Regions from separate parts of the Streptomyces sp. NPDC058758 genome, predicted to be linked through region 1. Evidence: riboswitches for the same ligand, from Rfam matches in the RefSeq annotation. Region 1 holds a riboswitch; the other holds the start of a gene.
The links. Region 1 has a riboswitch for glycine ahead of gcvP (aminomethyl-transferring glycine dehydrogenase). Riboswitches for the same ligand answer to the same signal wherever they lie in the genome.
Positions count from the first base shown of each region.

Region 2: linked by a shared signal. The riboswitch ahead of gcvT (glycine cleavage system aminomethyltransferase GcvT) and the one ahead of gcvP (aminomethyl-transferring glycine dehydrogenase) in region 1 are both predicted to bind glycine.

Region 1 covers NZ_JBHYPS010000072.1:4,196-11,144, forward strand. The annotation lists gene ACFW6A_RS38290 (glutamate-cysteine ligase family protein) at 1-243, opposite strand, end outside; gene ACFW6A_RS38295 (hypothetical protein) at 805-1,395, shown strand; gene ACFW6A_RS38300 (DUF5999 family protein) at 1,717-1,923, shown strand; gene gcvP (aminomethyl-transferring glycine dehydrogenase) at 1,993-4,878, opposite strand; glycine riboswitch at 5,058-5,157, opposite strand; gene ACFW6A_RS38310 (PRC-barrel domain-containing protein) at 5,271-5,642, shown strand; gene ACFW6A_RS38315 (DNA polymerase IV) at 5,729-6,949, opposite strand, start outside.
Region 2 covers NZ_JBHYPS010000005.1:277,627-284,575, forward strand. The annotation lists gene ACFW6A_RS09500 (hypothetical protein) at 1-173, shown strand, start outside; gene ACFW6A_RS09505 (L-serine ammonia-lyase) at 235-1,605, opposite strand; gene glyA (serine hydroxymethyltransferase) at 1,768-3,036, opposite strand; gene gcvH (glycine cleavage system protein GcvH) at 3,061-3,438, opposite strand; gene gcvT (glycine cleavage system aminomethyltransferase GcvT) at 3,516-4,631, opposite strand; glycine riboswitch at 4,783-4,883, opposite strand; gene ACFW6A_RS09525 (AAA family ATPase) at 5,060-5,722, shown strand; gene ACFW6A_RS09530 (enhanced serine sensitivity protein SseB) at 5,823-6,563, shown strand; gene ACFW6A_RS09535 (enhanced serine sensitivity protein SseB C-terminal domain-containing protein) at 6,622-6,949, shown strand, end outside.

The DNA of each region.
Region 1 (6,949 bases):
TCCCAGTTCGGTCTGGAAATCGGTGCTGGCGATCTTTTCGAGGACGGCGTCGTTCAGCATCCGGGGGAGCCCGTCGGAGCCCGCGAGGTTGAGTTCGATCTCGACGCCCATGAGGTTCCGCGGGCGGTCGAACCGCTGCTCCGCGAGGAGCCGGGCGAGCCCCGCCAGACACTGCTGGAGCTTGCGCCGGTACCGCTGCCGGTCGGCCGGGCCGAACCCGTCCGTCACGACCTTCTCCCCCATCGAGGCGTCCCTCCCGCGTGGGCGGCCACCGGGCGGGGCCGCGCGTACGGACGATGATGCCCACGCCACTGATCGACAACGCCTGCATTTCAGGCCGCCGCGCGGATAGTCTGGTACGAACCTGTCGCCGCGCGCGCGGAACCCCGTCTCCGGAACGGCCGTCGACATATACCAATGTCATATCGCCCCCCGCTGCGGGCGGCGCAGCTTTCGGAATTCCTACGTCCGGCTTGTCGGAGAATGTGAGGGCGGAGATCCTGCCCTCGCCCCGATTCCGCCCCGCGACCCACCGAATACGACCCGATGACGCCTTGTCAGGAATATCGGCGGGGTCTAGCGGAAACAATCTCTGAACACGTGTCGTATAAACTCCGCGGACGAGGCAGAGCGCCGGCGACCGGCCACGACCCGTGGCCCCCCGCTCCGCCCCCGCCACCGACAGCGCCGTCGCACCCGGCCCGCAGCCGCGTACCCCTTACCAGGACCCGTACCAAGGCCCTTACCAGGACCCGCACCCGTACCCGTATCCCCGTGTCTCCTGAGCGAGAGGCGACCCACACGATGCTCCGTCCCTCCCCGGCCCCCGCGCCGGCCCTCCGCAGTGTCCTCGCGGCACTCGGCTCGCCCACGGCCGTCCGAGAGGCCCGCACCCCGGCCCTGCGGGCCGCTTCCGGACCGCTGTGTCCGGAACTCCCGCTGCCCGTCCACGTGCTGAGGATCTCCGGGGCCCCCGGGCACGAGCCGGGCACCCGGCTCGTCGGCTGGCGGTTCCTGATCCGGAGCGGGGACCGGGCGGTCGCCGCCGCGGACACCATGCTCACACCGGACGGCTGGTCCTTCTCGCACTTCTTCGAGGGGCCGTACGTCGCCGCCACGGAGCGCGCGCTGGCCCAGGCCGAGGCGCTGCCGGGCACGTACCAGCCACGGCTGCTCTCGGTGCCGGAGCTGTACATGCTGACGCTGTGGCTGCACGCGGAGCAGGACCCGGACGGTACGGAGCCGGGCGCCCAGTCCGCCGACGTGCTGGTGCCGCTCGCCCCCGCCCCGCCCGGCATCGCCGCCAACCGCCCCTACCGGGCGGCCGATCTGCTGCCCGTGCTCAGTACGCGGCTCGCGCCGCCGCCGCTCCTCGGATCCGCGGCGTCCGCCTGACCGGTCCGCGCCCCGTGACCCGCCCGGGTCACGGGGCGCACTGCTGTCCGGAAACGGCGTCCGAACACCGTCGCCGAACACCCCTCCCGGACGGACTAGCCCGCTCGGGCCACCCCGAACCACCCGAAAGGGCGGGGGTGTTGACCTGAACCGCCCCTGCGGGTGATGCGTCTTCCCGGGAGAGGACGAGCTGACGCGAAATCCCTGCGGAAGGCCGTCCGTGCGGCAAGACTGGGACCGGAACCGAACCGACCGACGGGGGCGGCCATGAGCGCGAACAGCCGCAGGACATCCACCACGACGCAGCGAAAGAACCCACCCATGTGCCAGCACCAGCCTGCCTGTCCCACCGCCGACTCCGCCGACCGTGAGGCCGCCACCCCTGTGGCGTGCCACCCGGAGCAGGGGTGGAGCCTGCTGTGCAACGGTGTCCTGCTCTTCGAGGACACCGGCGAACTGCTGCCGGACGGGCAGATCATCGCTCCGCACCGGCCGCTCACCACGGGCCGGGTGACGACGGCCGCCTGAGGCACGGCGCGGCAGCGCCGAGGGCCGGCCCGGAGGAGACTCCGGACCGGCCCTCTGTCATGCCCGCGGTCAGTGGTCGTACTCGTCCAGCGGCGGGCAGGAGCAGACCAGGTTGCGGTCGCCGAAGGCGCCGTCGATGCGGCGGACCGGCGGCCAGTACTTGTCGGCGGCCGAGACGCCGGCGGGGAAGACCGCCACGTCGCGGTCGTAGGCGTGGGCCCACTCGCCGCCGAGCGCGGCCGCGGTGTGCGGGGCGTTGCGCAGCGGGTTGTCCTCGGCCGGCCACTCGCCGGAGCCGACCTTCTCGATCTCGGCGCGGATCGCGATCATCGTGTCGCAGAAGCGGTCCAGCTCGGCCAGGTCCTCGGACTCGGTCGGCTCGATCATCAGCGTGCCGGCGACCGGGAAGGACATGGTCGGGGCGTGGAAGCCGTAGTCGATCAGACGCTTGGCGATGTCGTCGACGGTGACGCCGGTCGCCTTGGTCAGCGGCCGCAGGTCGACGATGCACTCGTGGGCGACGAGCCCGGCCGGACCGGTGTAGAGCACCGGGTAGTGCGGCTCCAGGCGCTTGGCGATGTAGTTCGCCGCGAGGACGGCGACCTGGGTGGCGCGCTTGAGGCCCTCGCCGCCCATCAGCCGGACGTACGTCCAGGAGATCGGCAGGATGCCGGCGGAGCCCCACGGGGCGGCCGAGATCGGGCCGACGCCGGTCTCCGGGCCCGCGGTGGGCTGGAGCGGGTGGTTCGGCAGGTACGGGGCGAGGTGGGCGCGGACGCCGACCGGGCCGACGCCGGGGCCGCCGCCGCCGTGCGGGATGCAGAAGGTCTTGTGCAGGTTGAGGTGCGAGACGTCGCCGCCGAAGTGGCCCGGCTTGGCGAGGCCGACCAGGGCGTTGAGGTTGGCGCCGTCGACGTACACCTGGCCGCCGGCCTCGTGGACCTCGGCGCAGATGTCGGCGACGTGCTCCTCGAAGACGCCGTGCGTCGACGGGTAGGTGATCATCAGCACGGAGAGTTCGTCGCGGTACTGCGCGATCTTGGCGCGCAGGTCCTCGACGTCGACCTCGCCGTCCTCGGCGGTCTTCACGACGACGACCTTCATGCCGGCCATCACCGCGGAGGCGGCGTTGGTGCCGTGCGCGGAGGACGGGATGAGGCAGACGGTGCGCTGCTCGTCGCCGTTGGCGCGGTGGTAGGCGCGGACCGCGAGGAGACCGGCCAGCTCGCCCTGCGAACCGGCGTTCGGCTGGATGGAGACCTTGTCGTATCCGGTGACCTCGGCCAGGCGCTCCTCAAGCTCGGTGATGAGCGTGACGTAGCCCTCGGCCTGCTCGATCGGCGCGAAGGGGTGGATCTGGCCGAACTCGGGCCAGGTCACCGGCTCCATCTCGGTGGTCGCGTTCAGCTTCATGGTGCAGGAGCCGAGCGGGATCATGCCGCGGTCGAGCGCGTAGTCGCGGTCCGAGAGGCGGCGCAGGTAGCGCAGCATCGCGGTCTCGGAGCGGTGCGCGTGGAAGACCGGGTGGGTCAGGTACGCGTCGGAGCGCAGCAGGCCGGCCGGGAGGGCGTCCTCGGTGGCGGCGTCCAGCGCCTCGACGTCGCCGGTCACGCCGAAGGCGGCCCAGACGGCGGCGAGCTGCTCGCGCCCGGTGGTCTCGTCGCAGGAGACCGAGACGTGGTCGGCGTCCACGCGGTACAGGTTGACGCCGGCCTCGCGGGCGGCGGCGACGACGGCGTCCGCACGGCCCGGCACGCGCGCGGTCAGCGTGTCGAAGAAGGCGCCCTGGGTCAGCTCGACGCCCCCGGCGGTCAGACCGGCGGCCAGGATCGCCGCGTACCGGTGCGTGCGGAGGGCGATCTGCTTGAGACCGTCCGGACCGTGGTAGACGGCGTACATGCCGGCCATGACGGCGAGGAGCACCTGCGCGGTGCAGATGTTGCTGGTGGCCTTCTCGCGGCGGATGTGCTGCTCGCGGGTCTGGAGCGCGAGGCGGTACGCCTTGTTTCCGTCGGCGTCGACGGAGACGCCCACGAGGCGGCCGGGAAGGGAGCGGGCGTGCTTGTCCTGGACGGCCATGTAACCGGCGTGCGGGCCGCCGAAGCCCATCGGGACGCCGAAGCGCTGCGTGGTGCCGACGGCGATGTCCGCGCCGAGCGAGCCGGGCGAGACGAGCAGGGTGAGGGCGAGCAGGTCGGCGGCGACGGTCACGATCGCGCCGAGTTCGTGGGCGGCGTCGATCAGCGGCTTGATGTCGCGGACGCCGCCGGAGGCGCCGGGGTACTGGAGGAGCACGCCGAAGACGCCGCGCTCGGCGACCTCGGCCGGGATGCCCTCGGAGAGGTCGGCGACGACCACCTCGACGCCGGTCGGCTCGGCGCGGGTCTCGATGACGGCGATGGTCTGCGGGAGGGCGTCGGCGTCGACGAGGAAGACGCCGTTCTTCACCTTGCCGACGCGGCGCGAGAGCGACATGGCCTCGGCGGCGGCGGTGCCCTCGTCGAGGAGGGAGGCGCCGGAGGTCGGCAGACCGGTGAGGTCGGCGACCATCGTCTGGAAGTTGAGCAGCGCCTCCAGGCGGCCCTGCGAGATCTCCGGCTGGTAGGGCGTGTACGCCGTGTACCAGGCGGGGTTCTCCATGACGTTGCGGAGGATGACCGGCGGCGTGAAGGTGCCGTAGTAGCCGAGGCCGATCATCGGGGCGAGGACCTGGTTGCGGCCGGCGAGGGAGCGCAGCTCGGCGAGGACCTCGGCCTCGGTGCGGGCACCGGGGAGGTCCAGCGCCTCGGCGTTCTTGATGACGTCCGGCACCGCGGCGGCCGTCAGCTCGTCGAGGGAGCCGTATCCGACCTGCGCGAGCATCTTGGCCCGCGCCTCGGCGTCGGGTCCGATGTGCCGCTGCTCGAAGGGAATGCCCTGCTCGAGCTCGGAGAGCGGGGTGCGGTTGGCGGTCATGATGCGGGGGCCTCCTGGTCGTCACGACCTGCGAGGGGCACCACGGCGCGGGTGCCCGGACGGCCTCCCCCTCTGTCATCTCAACCTGAGAGCTTCACCGGCACGCCCGTGGGCACGCCGGCTTTCACCGTCGGTGAGGGCGGGTGCCGTCGGACTCCCGCCCTGCTTTCCAGAGTGACCTCGCCCGCGCGGTACCGGGTGCCTGAGAGATTCCGGGGAGGATTTGCTCCTTCGGCGCCACCGGAAACCCTCTCCGATGGACTCTCCCGCACGGTGTCGACAGCCACAGCCAGCCTACCAGCGCGGTTGTCGCCCTCATCGCTCAAGTGGCCGACATCCCAGTTGTGCACTTTGGTAGGGGTGTAGAGCAGTTGCGACCAGTTGGAGGGACCGTGCAGACCGACATCGATCCGCGCAGCCTGATCGGCCGCAAGGCGTTCGACCGGAACGGACACAAGATCGGAACCGTGGACGAGGTGTACCTGGACGACGCGACCGGCGTCCCCGAGTGGGCGGCCGTCCGCACCGGCCTTTTCGGCAGGGACGCCTTCGTCCCGCTGGAACCCAGCGAGCTGGCCGACGACGGCCTCCACATCCCCTTCGAGCGCTCGCTCATCAAGGACGCGCCGGACTTCGGCGTGGGCCGCCACCTCTCCCCCGAACAGGAACTCCAGCTCTACCGCCACTACGAGCTGACGCTGCCGCCCCCGCCGGCGCAGATCCCCGACTTCGGGCGGCTCGCCGGCCAGGACGACGCGGCGTAGCGGGACGCGGCGCGGGAGAACGCAGCCCAGGACGGGACCGCCCCGGACCACGCCGTACCGAGCCCGCCCGGCCACCCCGGGAGGGCTCACTCACCCGCGCGGACGACCGGGGCGGCCGGAGCGACCGGGGCGGCCCTCTCCGCCCCCGTCACCCCGCCGGGCACCAGCGGCAGCGGATCCGCCGGCTCCAGCTCCGGATCGTCCACCACGAAGGTCCGCACCCGCCCCGGCACCGTGCTCCCGGGCTCCTCGAAGCGGACGGTGACCCGCCCGAGCCCACTGCCCTGCACCCAGCCCGCCCCGAGGACCGCGTGCCGCACGTCGTGCCCCGGGGCCCACCGCCGCGTCGCGGTCTCGGTGGCCGTCGGCGGCGCGTCGGCCGCGCCCCCGGCGCCCCCCGCAGCCCCGCCCTCCCCGACGCCCACACCCATGCCCACGCCCATGCCCGCAGCGGCACCCGACGTCCCGGTCCCCGCTTCCGCGCCCCCCGCCCCCGCCCCGCCGCCGCCCCCGGCCCAGGCCCCGGCCTCCGCCCCGGCCTGGGCGAACAGGTCCTCCTGCGTGTAGTCGGCCAGCCCGCTCACCCCGACGCCCAGCAGCCGCACCCCGCCCGTCGTGTCCACCAGCTCCAGCAGCCGCTCCGCGGCCTCCCGCACCACCAGCGGGTCGTCCGTCGGCCCCCGCAGCGTCTCCGACCGGGTCAGCGTCGAGAAGTCGTACCGCCGCACCTTCAGGACGATCGTCCGCCCCGAGTGTCCCGCCCCCCGCAGCCGCGCCACGCACCGCTCGGCGAGCCGCTCCACCTCCAGCCGGATCCGCAGCCGGTCGTGCAGGTCGACGTCGAAGGTGTCCTCCACGGAGACCGACTTCGCGTCCCGCTCGGCCACCACGGGCCGGTCGTCGTGCCCGAGCGCCATCCGGTACAGCGAGGCCCCGTGCGACCGCCCCAGGATCCGTACGAGCTCGTCCTCGCCCGCCTCCACGACGTCGGCGACCGTCGTGATCCCCGCCCGCCGCAGATGGTCACCGGTGGCCGGCCCCACCCCCGGGATGATCCGCACCGACCGGGGCGCCAGCAGCGCCCGCTCGCTCCCCGGCTCGAAGAGCACCAGACCGTTCGGCTTCGCCTCCTCCGACGCGATCTTCGCGAGCATCTTGGACCCCGCGAGCCCCACCGACCCGGTCAGCCCGGTCGTCGCCAGGATCTCCGCCCGCAGCCGCTCCCCCACCGCCCGCGCGCCCGCGCTGTCGCCCGCCAGCCCCCCGGCCTCCAGGTCCACGAACGCCTCGTCGAGGCTGAGCGGCTC
Region 2 (6,949 bases), on a different contig from region 1:
CCGCCACCGCCGAGGCGGCCGGACCCGGCTTCTACCCGCGCAGCCACCACTCCTCGTACGCCGAGTGCCAGGCCGCCGGCCAGGCCGGCGAGGCGTTCTGGGGCAAGATCTACTTCTGCGAGCCCTTCACCTCCACCCGCCCGGACGTCATCGTCCTCTGGGTCCGCTACTGACCCGCACGCGAAACGGCCGGTCCCGTGGGGGCGGGACCGGCCGTTCGTCACGTGCGCGCGCTCAGCACTCGATGATGTTCACCGCGAGGCCGCCGCGCGCGGTCTCCTTGTACTTCACGCTCATGTCGGCACCCGTCTCCTTCATGGTCTTGATGACCTTGTCGAGGGAGACCAGGTGGCTGCCGTCGCCGCGCATCGACATCTTCGCCGCCGTCACGGCCTTGACCGCCGCCATGCCGTTCCGCTCGATGCAGGGGATCTGCACCAGGCCGCCGACCGGGTCGCAGGTCAGGCCCAGGTTGTGCTCCATGCCGATCTCGGCCGCGTTCTCCACCTGCTCGGGGGAGCCGCCCAGGACCTCGGCCAGCGCGCCCGCCGCCATCGAGCAGGCCGAGCCGACCTCGCCCTGGCAGCCGACCTCGGCGCCGGAGATCGAGGCGTTCTCCTTGAAGAGCATGCCGACCGCACCGGCCGCGAGCAGGAAGCGGACGATGCCGTCCTCGTCGGCACCCGGGACGAAGTTCATGTAGTAGTGCAGGACCGCCGGGATGATGCCGGCCGCGCCGTTCGTCGGGGCGGTGACCACCCGGCCGCCCGCCGCGTTCTCCTCGTTCACCGCCATCGCGTAGAGGGTGATCCACTCCATCGCGTGCATGGCGGGGTCGCCCTCGGAGCGCAGCTTGCGGGCCAGGGTCGCGGCCCGGCGGCGGACCTTCAGGCCGCCGGGCAGGATGCCCTCGCGGGACATGCCGCGCGAGACGCAGGCCTGCATGACCCGCCAGATCTCCAGGAGACCCGCGCGGATCTCCTCCTCGGTCCGCCAGGCCTTCTCGTTCTCCAGCATCAGCGAGGAGATCGACAGGCCGGTCTCCTTGGTGAGGCGCAGCAGCTCGTCGCCGGTGCGGAAGGGGTACTTCAGGACGGTGTCGTCCGGGATGATCGGGTTCTCGCCGGCCACCGCGTCCTCGTCCACGACGAAGCCGCCGCCGACCGAGTAGTACGTCTTCTCCAGGACGAGCCCGCCCTCGGCGTCGTACGCGAAGACCGTCATGCCGTTGGCGTGGTAGGGCAGCGCCTTGCGCCGGTGCAGGACCAGGTCGTCGTCGAAGGAGAACGGGATCTCGTGCGCGCCCAGCAGGTTGATCCGCCCGCTCGCCTTGATCCGCTCGAACTCCTCGTCGGCGCGCTCCACGTCGACCGTGCGGGGCGAGTTGCCCTCCAGGCCGAGGAGGACCGCCTTCGGGGTGCCGTGGCCGTGGCCGGTGGCGCCCAGCGAGCCGTACAGCTCCGCCCGGACCTTCGCCGTCCCGGCGAGCAGGCCCTCGTTCCTCAGCCGGCGCGCGAACATCCGGGCCGCGCGCATCGGACCCACCGTGTGGGAGCTGGACGGGCCGATGCCGATCGAGAACAGGTCGAAGACCGAGATGGCCACGGGGGACTCCTTGTGGGGCTAGACGCCGTTGTCTGCCGGGGTGGTGCAGAAACAAGCAGGAAAGGGGCGGTGCGGGGGCACGGGGCAAAGGGGCGGGGCACCGCGCTCACTGTCCAGTGTGCGCGGTGCCCCGGAGCTTCGTACGAATAAAAGCGTACGAAATTACTTCAGACCGGGGTACAGCGGGTGCTTGTCGGCCAGGGCGGTCACCCGGGCCTTCAGGGCCTCGGCCTTCTCGCCGTCGAAGCCCGGCTTGAGCGTCTCGGCGATGATGTCGGCGACCTCGGCGAAGTCCTCGGCCGTGAAGCCGCGGGTCGCGAGGGCCGGCGTGCCGATGCGCAGGCCGGAGGTGACCATCGGCGGGCGCGGGTCGTTCGGAACGGCGTTCCGGTTGACCGTGATGCCGACCTCGTGGAGCCGGTCCTCGGCCTGCTGGCCGTCGAGCTCGGAGTTCCGCAGGTCCACCAGGACCAGGTGGACGTCCGTGCCGCCGGACAGGACGGAGACGCCGTGGGCGGCGACGTCGTCCTGGACCAGGCGCTCGGCGAGCGCGCGGGCGCCGTCCAGGGTGCGCTGCTGGCGCTCCTTGAACTCCTCCGAGGCCGCGACCTTGAAGGAGACGGCCTTGGCCGCGATCACGTGCTCCAGGGGGCCGCCCTGGAAGCCCGGGAAGACGGAGGAGTTCAGCTTCTTCGCGAACTCCTTCTTCGCCAGGATGATGCCGCCGCGCGGGCCGCCGAGCGTCTTGTGCGTGGTGGAGGTGACCACGTCCGCGTACTCGACCGGGTTCGGGTGCAGACCGGCCGCGACCAGGCCCGCGAAGTGGGCCATGTCGACCCACAGGTACGCCTCGACCTCGTCGGCGATCCGGCGGAACTCCGCGAAGTCCAGCTGGCGCGGGTACGCCGACCAGCCGGCGATGATCACCTTCGGGCGGTGCTCCTTGGCGAGGCGCTCGACCTCGGCCATGTCGACCAGGCCGGCCTCGTCGACGTGGTACGCGACCACGTCGAACTGCTTGCCCGAGAAGTTCAGGCGCATGCCGTGGGTGAGGTGGCCGCCGTGCGCCAGGTCGAGACCGAGGATCGTGTCGCCCGGCTGGGCGATCGCGAAGAGGGCGGCCTGGTTGGCGGAGGCGCCGGAGTGCGGCTGCACGTTGGCGTACTCGGCGCCGAACAGGTCCTTGATCCGGTCGATCGCGATCTGCTCGGCCACGTCGACGTGCTCGCAGCCGCCGTAGTAGCGGCGGCCCGGGTAGCCCTCGGCGTACTTGTTGGTGAGGACGGAGCCCTGGGCCTCCATGACCGCGACCGGAGCGAAGTTCTCCGAGGCGATCATCTCGAGGGTGGACTGCTGGCGGCGGAGCTCGGCGTCGACGGCGGCGGCGACGTCCGGGTCCAGCTCGTGGAGGGGAGTGTTCAGAAGCGACATGAAGCGATCCCTAGGGGGTCTCGGTCAGCCTGCGGTGAAGGCGGTGTACTCGTCGGCGGTGAGCAGGTCGTCCTGCTCGGCCGTGAGGCGCACCTTGAACAGCCAGCCGCCCTCGAACGGAGCGGAGTTCACCAGCGACGGGTCGTCCACGACGTCCTGGTTCGCCTCGACGACCTCGCCGGTCACCGGGGAGTACAGCTCGCTCACGGACTTGGTCGACTCCAGCTCGCCGCACTCCTCGCCCGCGGTGACGGTGGCGCCGACCTCGGGGAGCTGGACGTACACGATGTCGCCGAGCGCGTTCGCCGCGTGCTCGGTGATGCCGACGGTCGCGACGCCGTCAACGGCGTCCGTCAGCCACTCGTGCTCCTTGCTGTAGCGAAGCTGCTGGGGGTTGCTCATGACCTGATTCTCCTGGATCGGGGGAGTGCTGATGTACGTGGGTCTTGCGGGGTGAGACGCCGGGTGGGACGAGTGCGTCACTTCTGGCGCTTGTAGAAGGGCAGCGCCACGACCTGGTAGGGCTCGTGGGTGCCGCGGATGTCCACCCCTACACCCTCCGTGCCCGGGGCGGCGTGCGCCGCGTCGACGTACGCCATCGCGATCGGCTTGCCGAGGGTCGGGGACGGAGCGCCCGAGGTGATCTCGCCGATCACCTCGCCGCCGGCGACGACCTGGAAGCCGGCGCGCGGGACGCGGCGGCCCTCGGCGACCAGGCCGACCAGCTTGCGCGGCGGGGCGGTCTCGGCGCGCTCGGCGGCGGCCTCCAGCGCCTTGCGGCCGACGAAGTCGCCGGGCTTCTCGAACTTCACGACCCGGCCGAGGCCCGCGTCGAAGGGGGTGAGGTCGGTGGTCAGCTCGTGGCCGTACAGCGGCATGCCCGCCTCCAGGCGGAGCGTGTCGCGGCAGGACAGGCCGCAGGGGATCAGGCCGACGCCCGCGCCCGCCTCGGTCAGCGCCTTCCAGACGCCCTCCGCGTGCTCCGGCTTCAGGAACAGCTCGAAGCCGTCCTCGCCGGTGTAGCCGGTCCGGGCGATCAGGGCCGGGACGCCGGCCACCGTGCCGGGCAGGCCGGCGTAGTACTTCAGTCCGTCCAGGTCGGCGTCGGTGACCGACTTCAGGATGCCGGGGGACTCCGGGCCCTGCACGGCGATCAGCGCGTACGCGTCGCGGTCGTCGCGGACCTCGGCGTCGAAGCCCTCCGCGCGGGCGACCAGCGCGTCCAGCACGACCTGCGCGTTGGAGGCGTTGGCGACGACCATGTACTCGGTCTCGCCCAGGCGGTAGACGATCAGGTCGTCGAGGATGCCGCCGTCCTCCCGGCAGATCATCGTGTAGCGGGCGCGGCCGTTGCCCACCGTGGAGATGTTGCCGACCAGGGCGTGGTCGAGCAGGTCGACGGCCTGCGGGCCGGTGACCGTGATCTCGCCCATGTGGGAGAGGTCGAAGAGGCCGGCCGCCGTGCGGACGGCGTTGTGCTCGTCGCGCTCGCTGGCGTACCGCAGCGGCATGTCCCAGCCCGCGAAGTCGGTCATGGTCGCGCCCAGCGAACGATGCAGGGCATCGAGGGCGGTCAGGCGGGGGGTGGTGCTCATGATGGACGTGGCTCCCGGGTCCCGAAGGCGGAAAACATGACAGGCAAGGACGTTCCTCCCCATCTGTCATGGAACCTGAGAGGTTCACCGGGGGCATCCCCGGCTTGCACCTTGGGTGGGGACACGGAGGCGTCCCGCTTTTCAGATCTGCCTCATCCACGCGGTACGGGGCCTGAGAGATTCAAGGGAGGGACTTGCTCCTTCGGCGCCCGGACGGCCGAGGCCGGTCCGGAACTCTCCCGCGCGGATTCGAGCGGCCGGTATGCGGTTGTGGGGCGCTGCGCGCGCCTGGCGCGCACATCATCGCACGCGGTGTCGGCGCCGCAAATCGCTTGTCTCGGATTACCGTTTCTTTACACTTCGTGGGCAAGGGTCTCCGTGAGGTCTCCCGGCACGTCTCCCGGGGTCCCGACAGGGGGAGAGCAGCGATGAGGATCCAGCACACCGGCGTCTTCGCCGGCGACGGCGCCATACCGGCCCAGCGGGCCCGCGCCCGGACCCGCGGGCGCGGACGCGTCGTGCGGGACCTGCGCGAGCGGGGAGGCCGCGGCCCGCGTGCCCTCACCTTCGCCGCCGGCGACGTCGTGGTCGTCTCCGGGCTGCCCGGCAGCGGCAAGTCCACCCTGCTGCGGCGGGCCGCCGAGGGCCGGGGCATCGACTCGCAGGACGCCCGGGAGCGCTGGGAGGCCCGGATGCCCCGCCTCCTGCCGTACGCGCTCTACCGCCCGCTGGTCCGGATCGCGCACTACGCCGGGCTGTACCGGGCCCTGCGCTCCGGCGCCGGGATCGTCGTCCACGACTGCGGCACCCAGTCCTGGGTCCGCGGCTGGCTGGCCCGCTCCGCCGCCCGGCGCGGCCGCGCCCTCCACCTGGTCCTCCTCGACGTCGACCCGGACACCGCGCGGGACGGCCAGCGCGAGCGGGGCCGGGGGGTGTCCGCGTACGCCTTCGCCCGGCACCGCAGGGCCGTCGGCCGGCTCGTCGGCGCCGTCGAGGCGGGCCGGCTGCCGCGCGGCTGCGCCTCCGCCACCCTCCTCGACCGGGACGCCGCGACCGCGCTGCGCCGCATCGGCTTCCGCGCCCCGGCGTGAGGCCCGCCCGCCGGGTTCTGGTCACAGCCGGGGCGGGGCGGCGTTAGGGTGCTGCGGGACGGCCGGGACCAGGGCCGGACGGGAAGGGGACGGAACCACCGTGGACGTGACGTGGCCGGGCAACGAGCTGGAGGAGGCGCTCGCCGCCGCGCTCGGGCAGCCCGCGGCCGGAGGCCGGCTCATCGAGGTGCTCGGCCGCAGCCCCGTCTGGGTCCCGCTGCCCAACGGCGGCGGTCCCGACAGCCCCGACCTGGACCTCGCCACCATGGAGATCGGCGGCGCGGCCTACGTCCCCGTCTACAGCTCCCAGGAGCAGTTCCTCGCCTGCGTCGGCGACCACATGTCCTTCACCGTCGCCCCCGCCCGTGACTTCGCCCGCGGCCTGCCCCCGCAGCTCGGCATCGCCGTGAACCCCGGCGGCGTCGTCGGCGTCCCGCTGCCCCCGCCCGCCGTCGCCGAACTCTGCCGGGTCGGCCGCACCGCGCTCGACGGGCCCGCGTCCGGCGGCCGGGTCCGGCTCTTCGAGCCCGACTGGCAGGACGACCCGGTCGACTTCCTCGCCGCGGCCGGCGCCGAGTTCGAGGCCACCGGCGTCGTCGCCACCGCCCGCCGCGTCCTCGCCAGCGTCGAGGGCACCGAACCGGCCCTCTTCGTCGGCGTCCAGCTCACCGGCTGGGACGGCGTCGACCGCAACGCCCCGCTGGACGCCCTCGGCCGCGCCCTCGGCCGCGTCGAGGTCGCCTGGCCGGTCAACCTGATCCTCCTCGACATGGCCGCCGATCCCGTCGGAGACTGGATGCTGGAGCGGGTGCGCCCCTTCTACCGGCGCGCGGGCCACTGACCCACCGATCCGAAGAACCACCGAGCCGTACGAGACAGACAGAGGGGCGGGACCCAGGGTGAGCGCGTCAGGCAGCGCCGCGACCGGAGAGGTCGAGCACATGCTGCGCCAGGTGGCGCCCGGACGCTACGACGCGTACGAGGGCCTGCTGCACGCCCTGGCCGACGGTGAGCTGTACATGCTGCTCTGGCAGGGCGACCCGGGCTCGCCCGACGCCCAGTACGGCAACATGGAGGTCGACGGGCACGGGTACGCGCCCTGCGTCACCTCCCCCGGCGAGCTCGCCGCCTCCGGCTGGCACCGCGCCCACGAGCGCGTCACCGGCCGCGAGATCGCCCGTGCCCTCTACCCCGAGCGCTGGGGCGTCTGGCTCAACCCGCACGCCC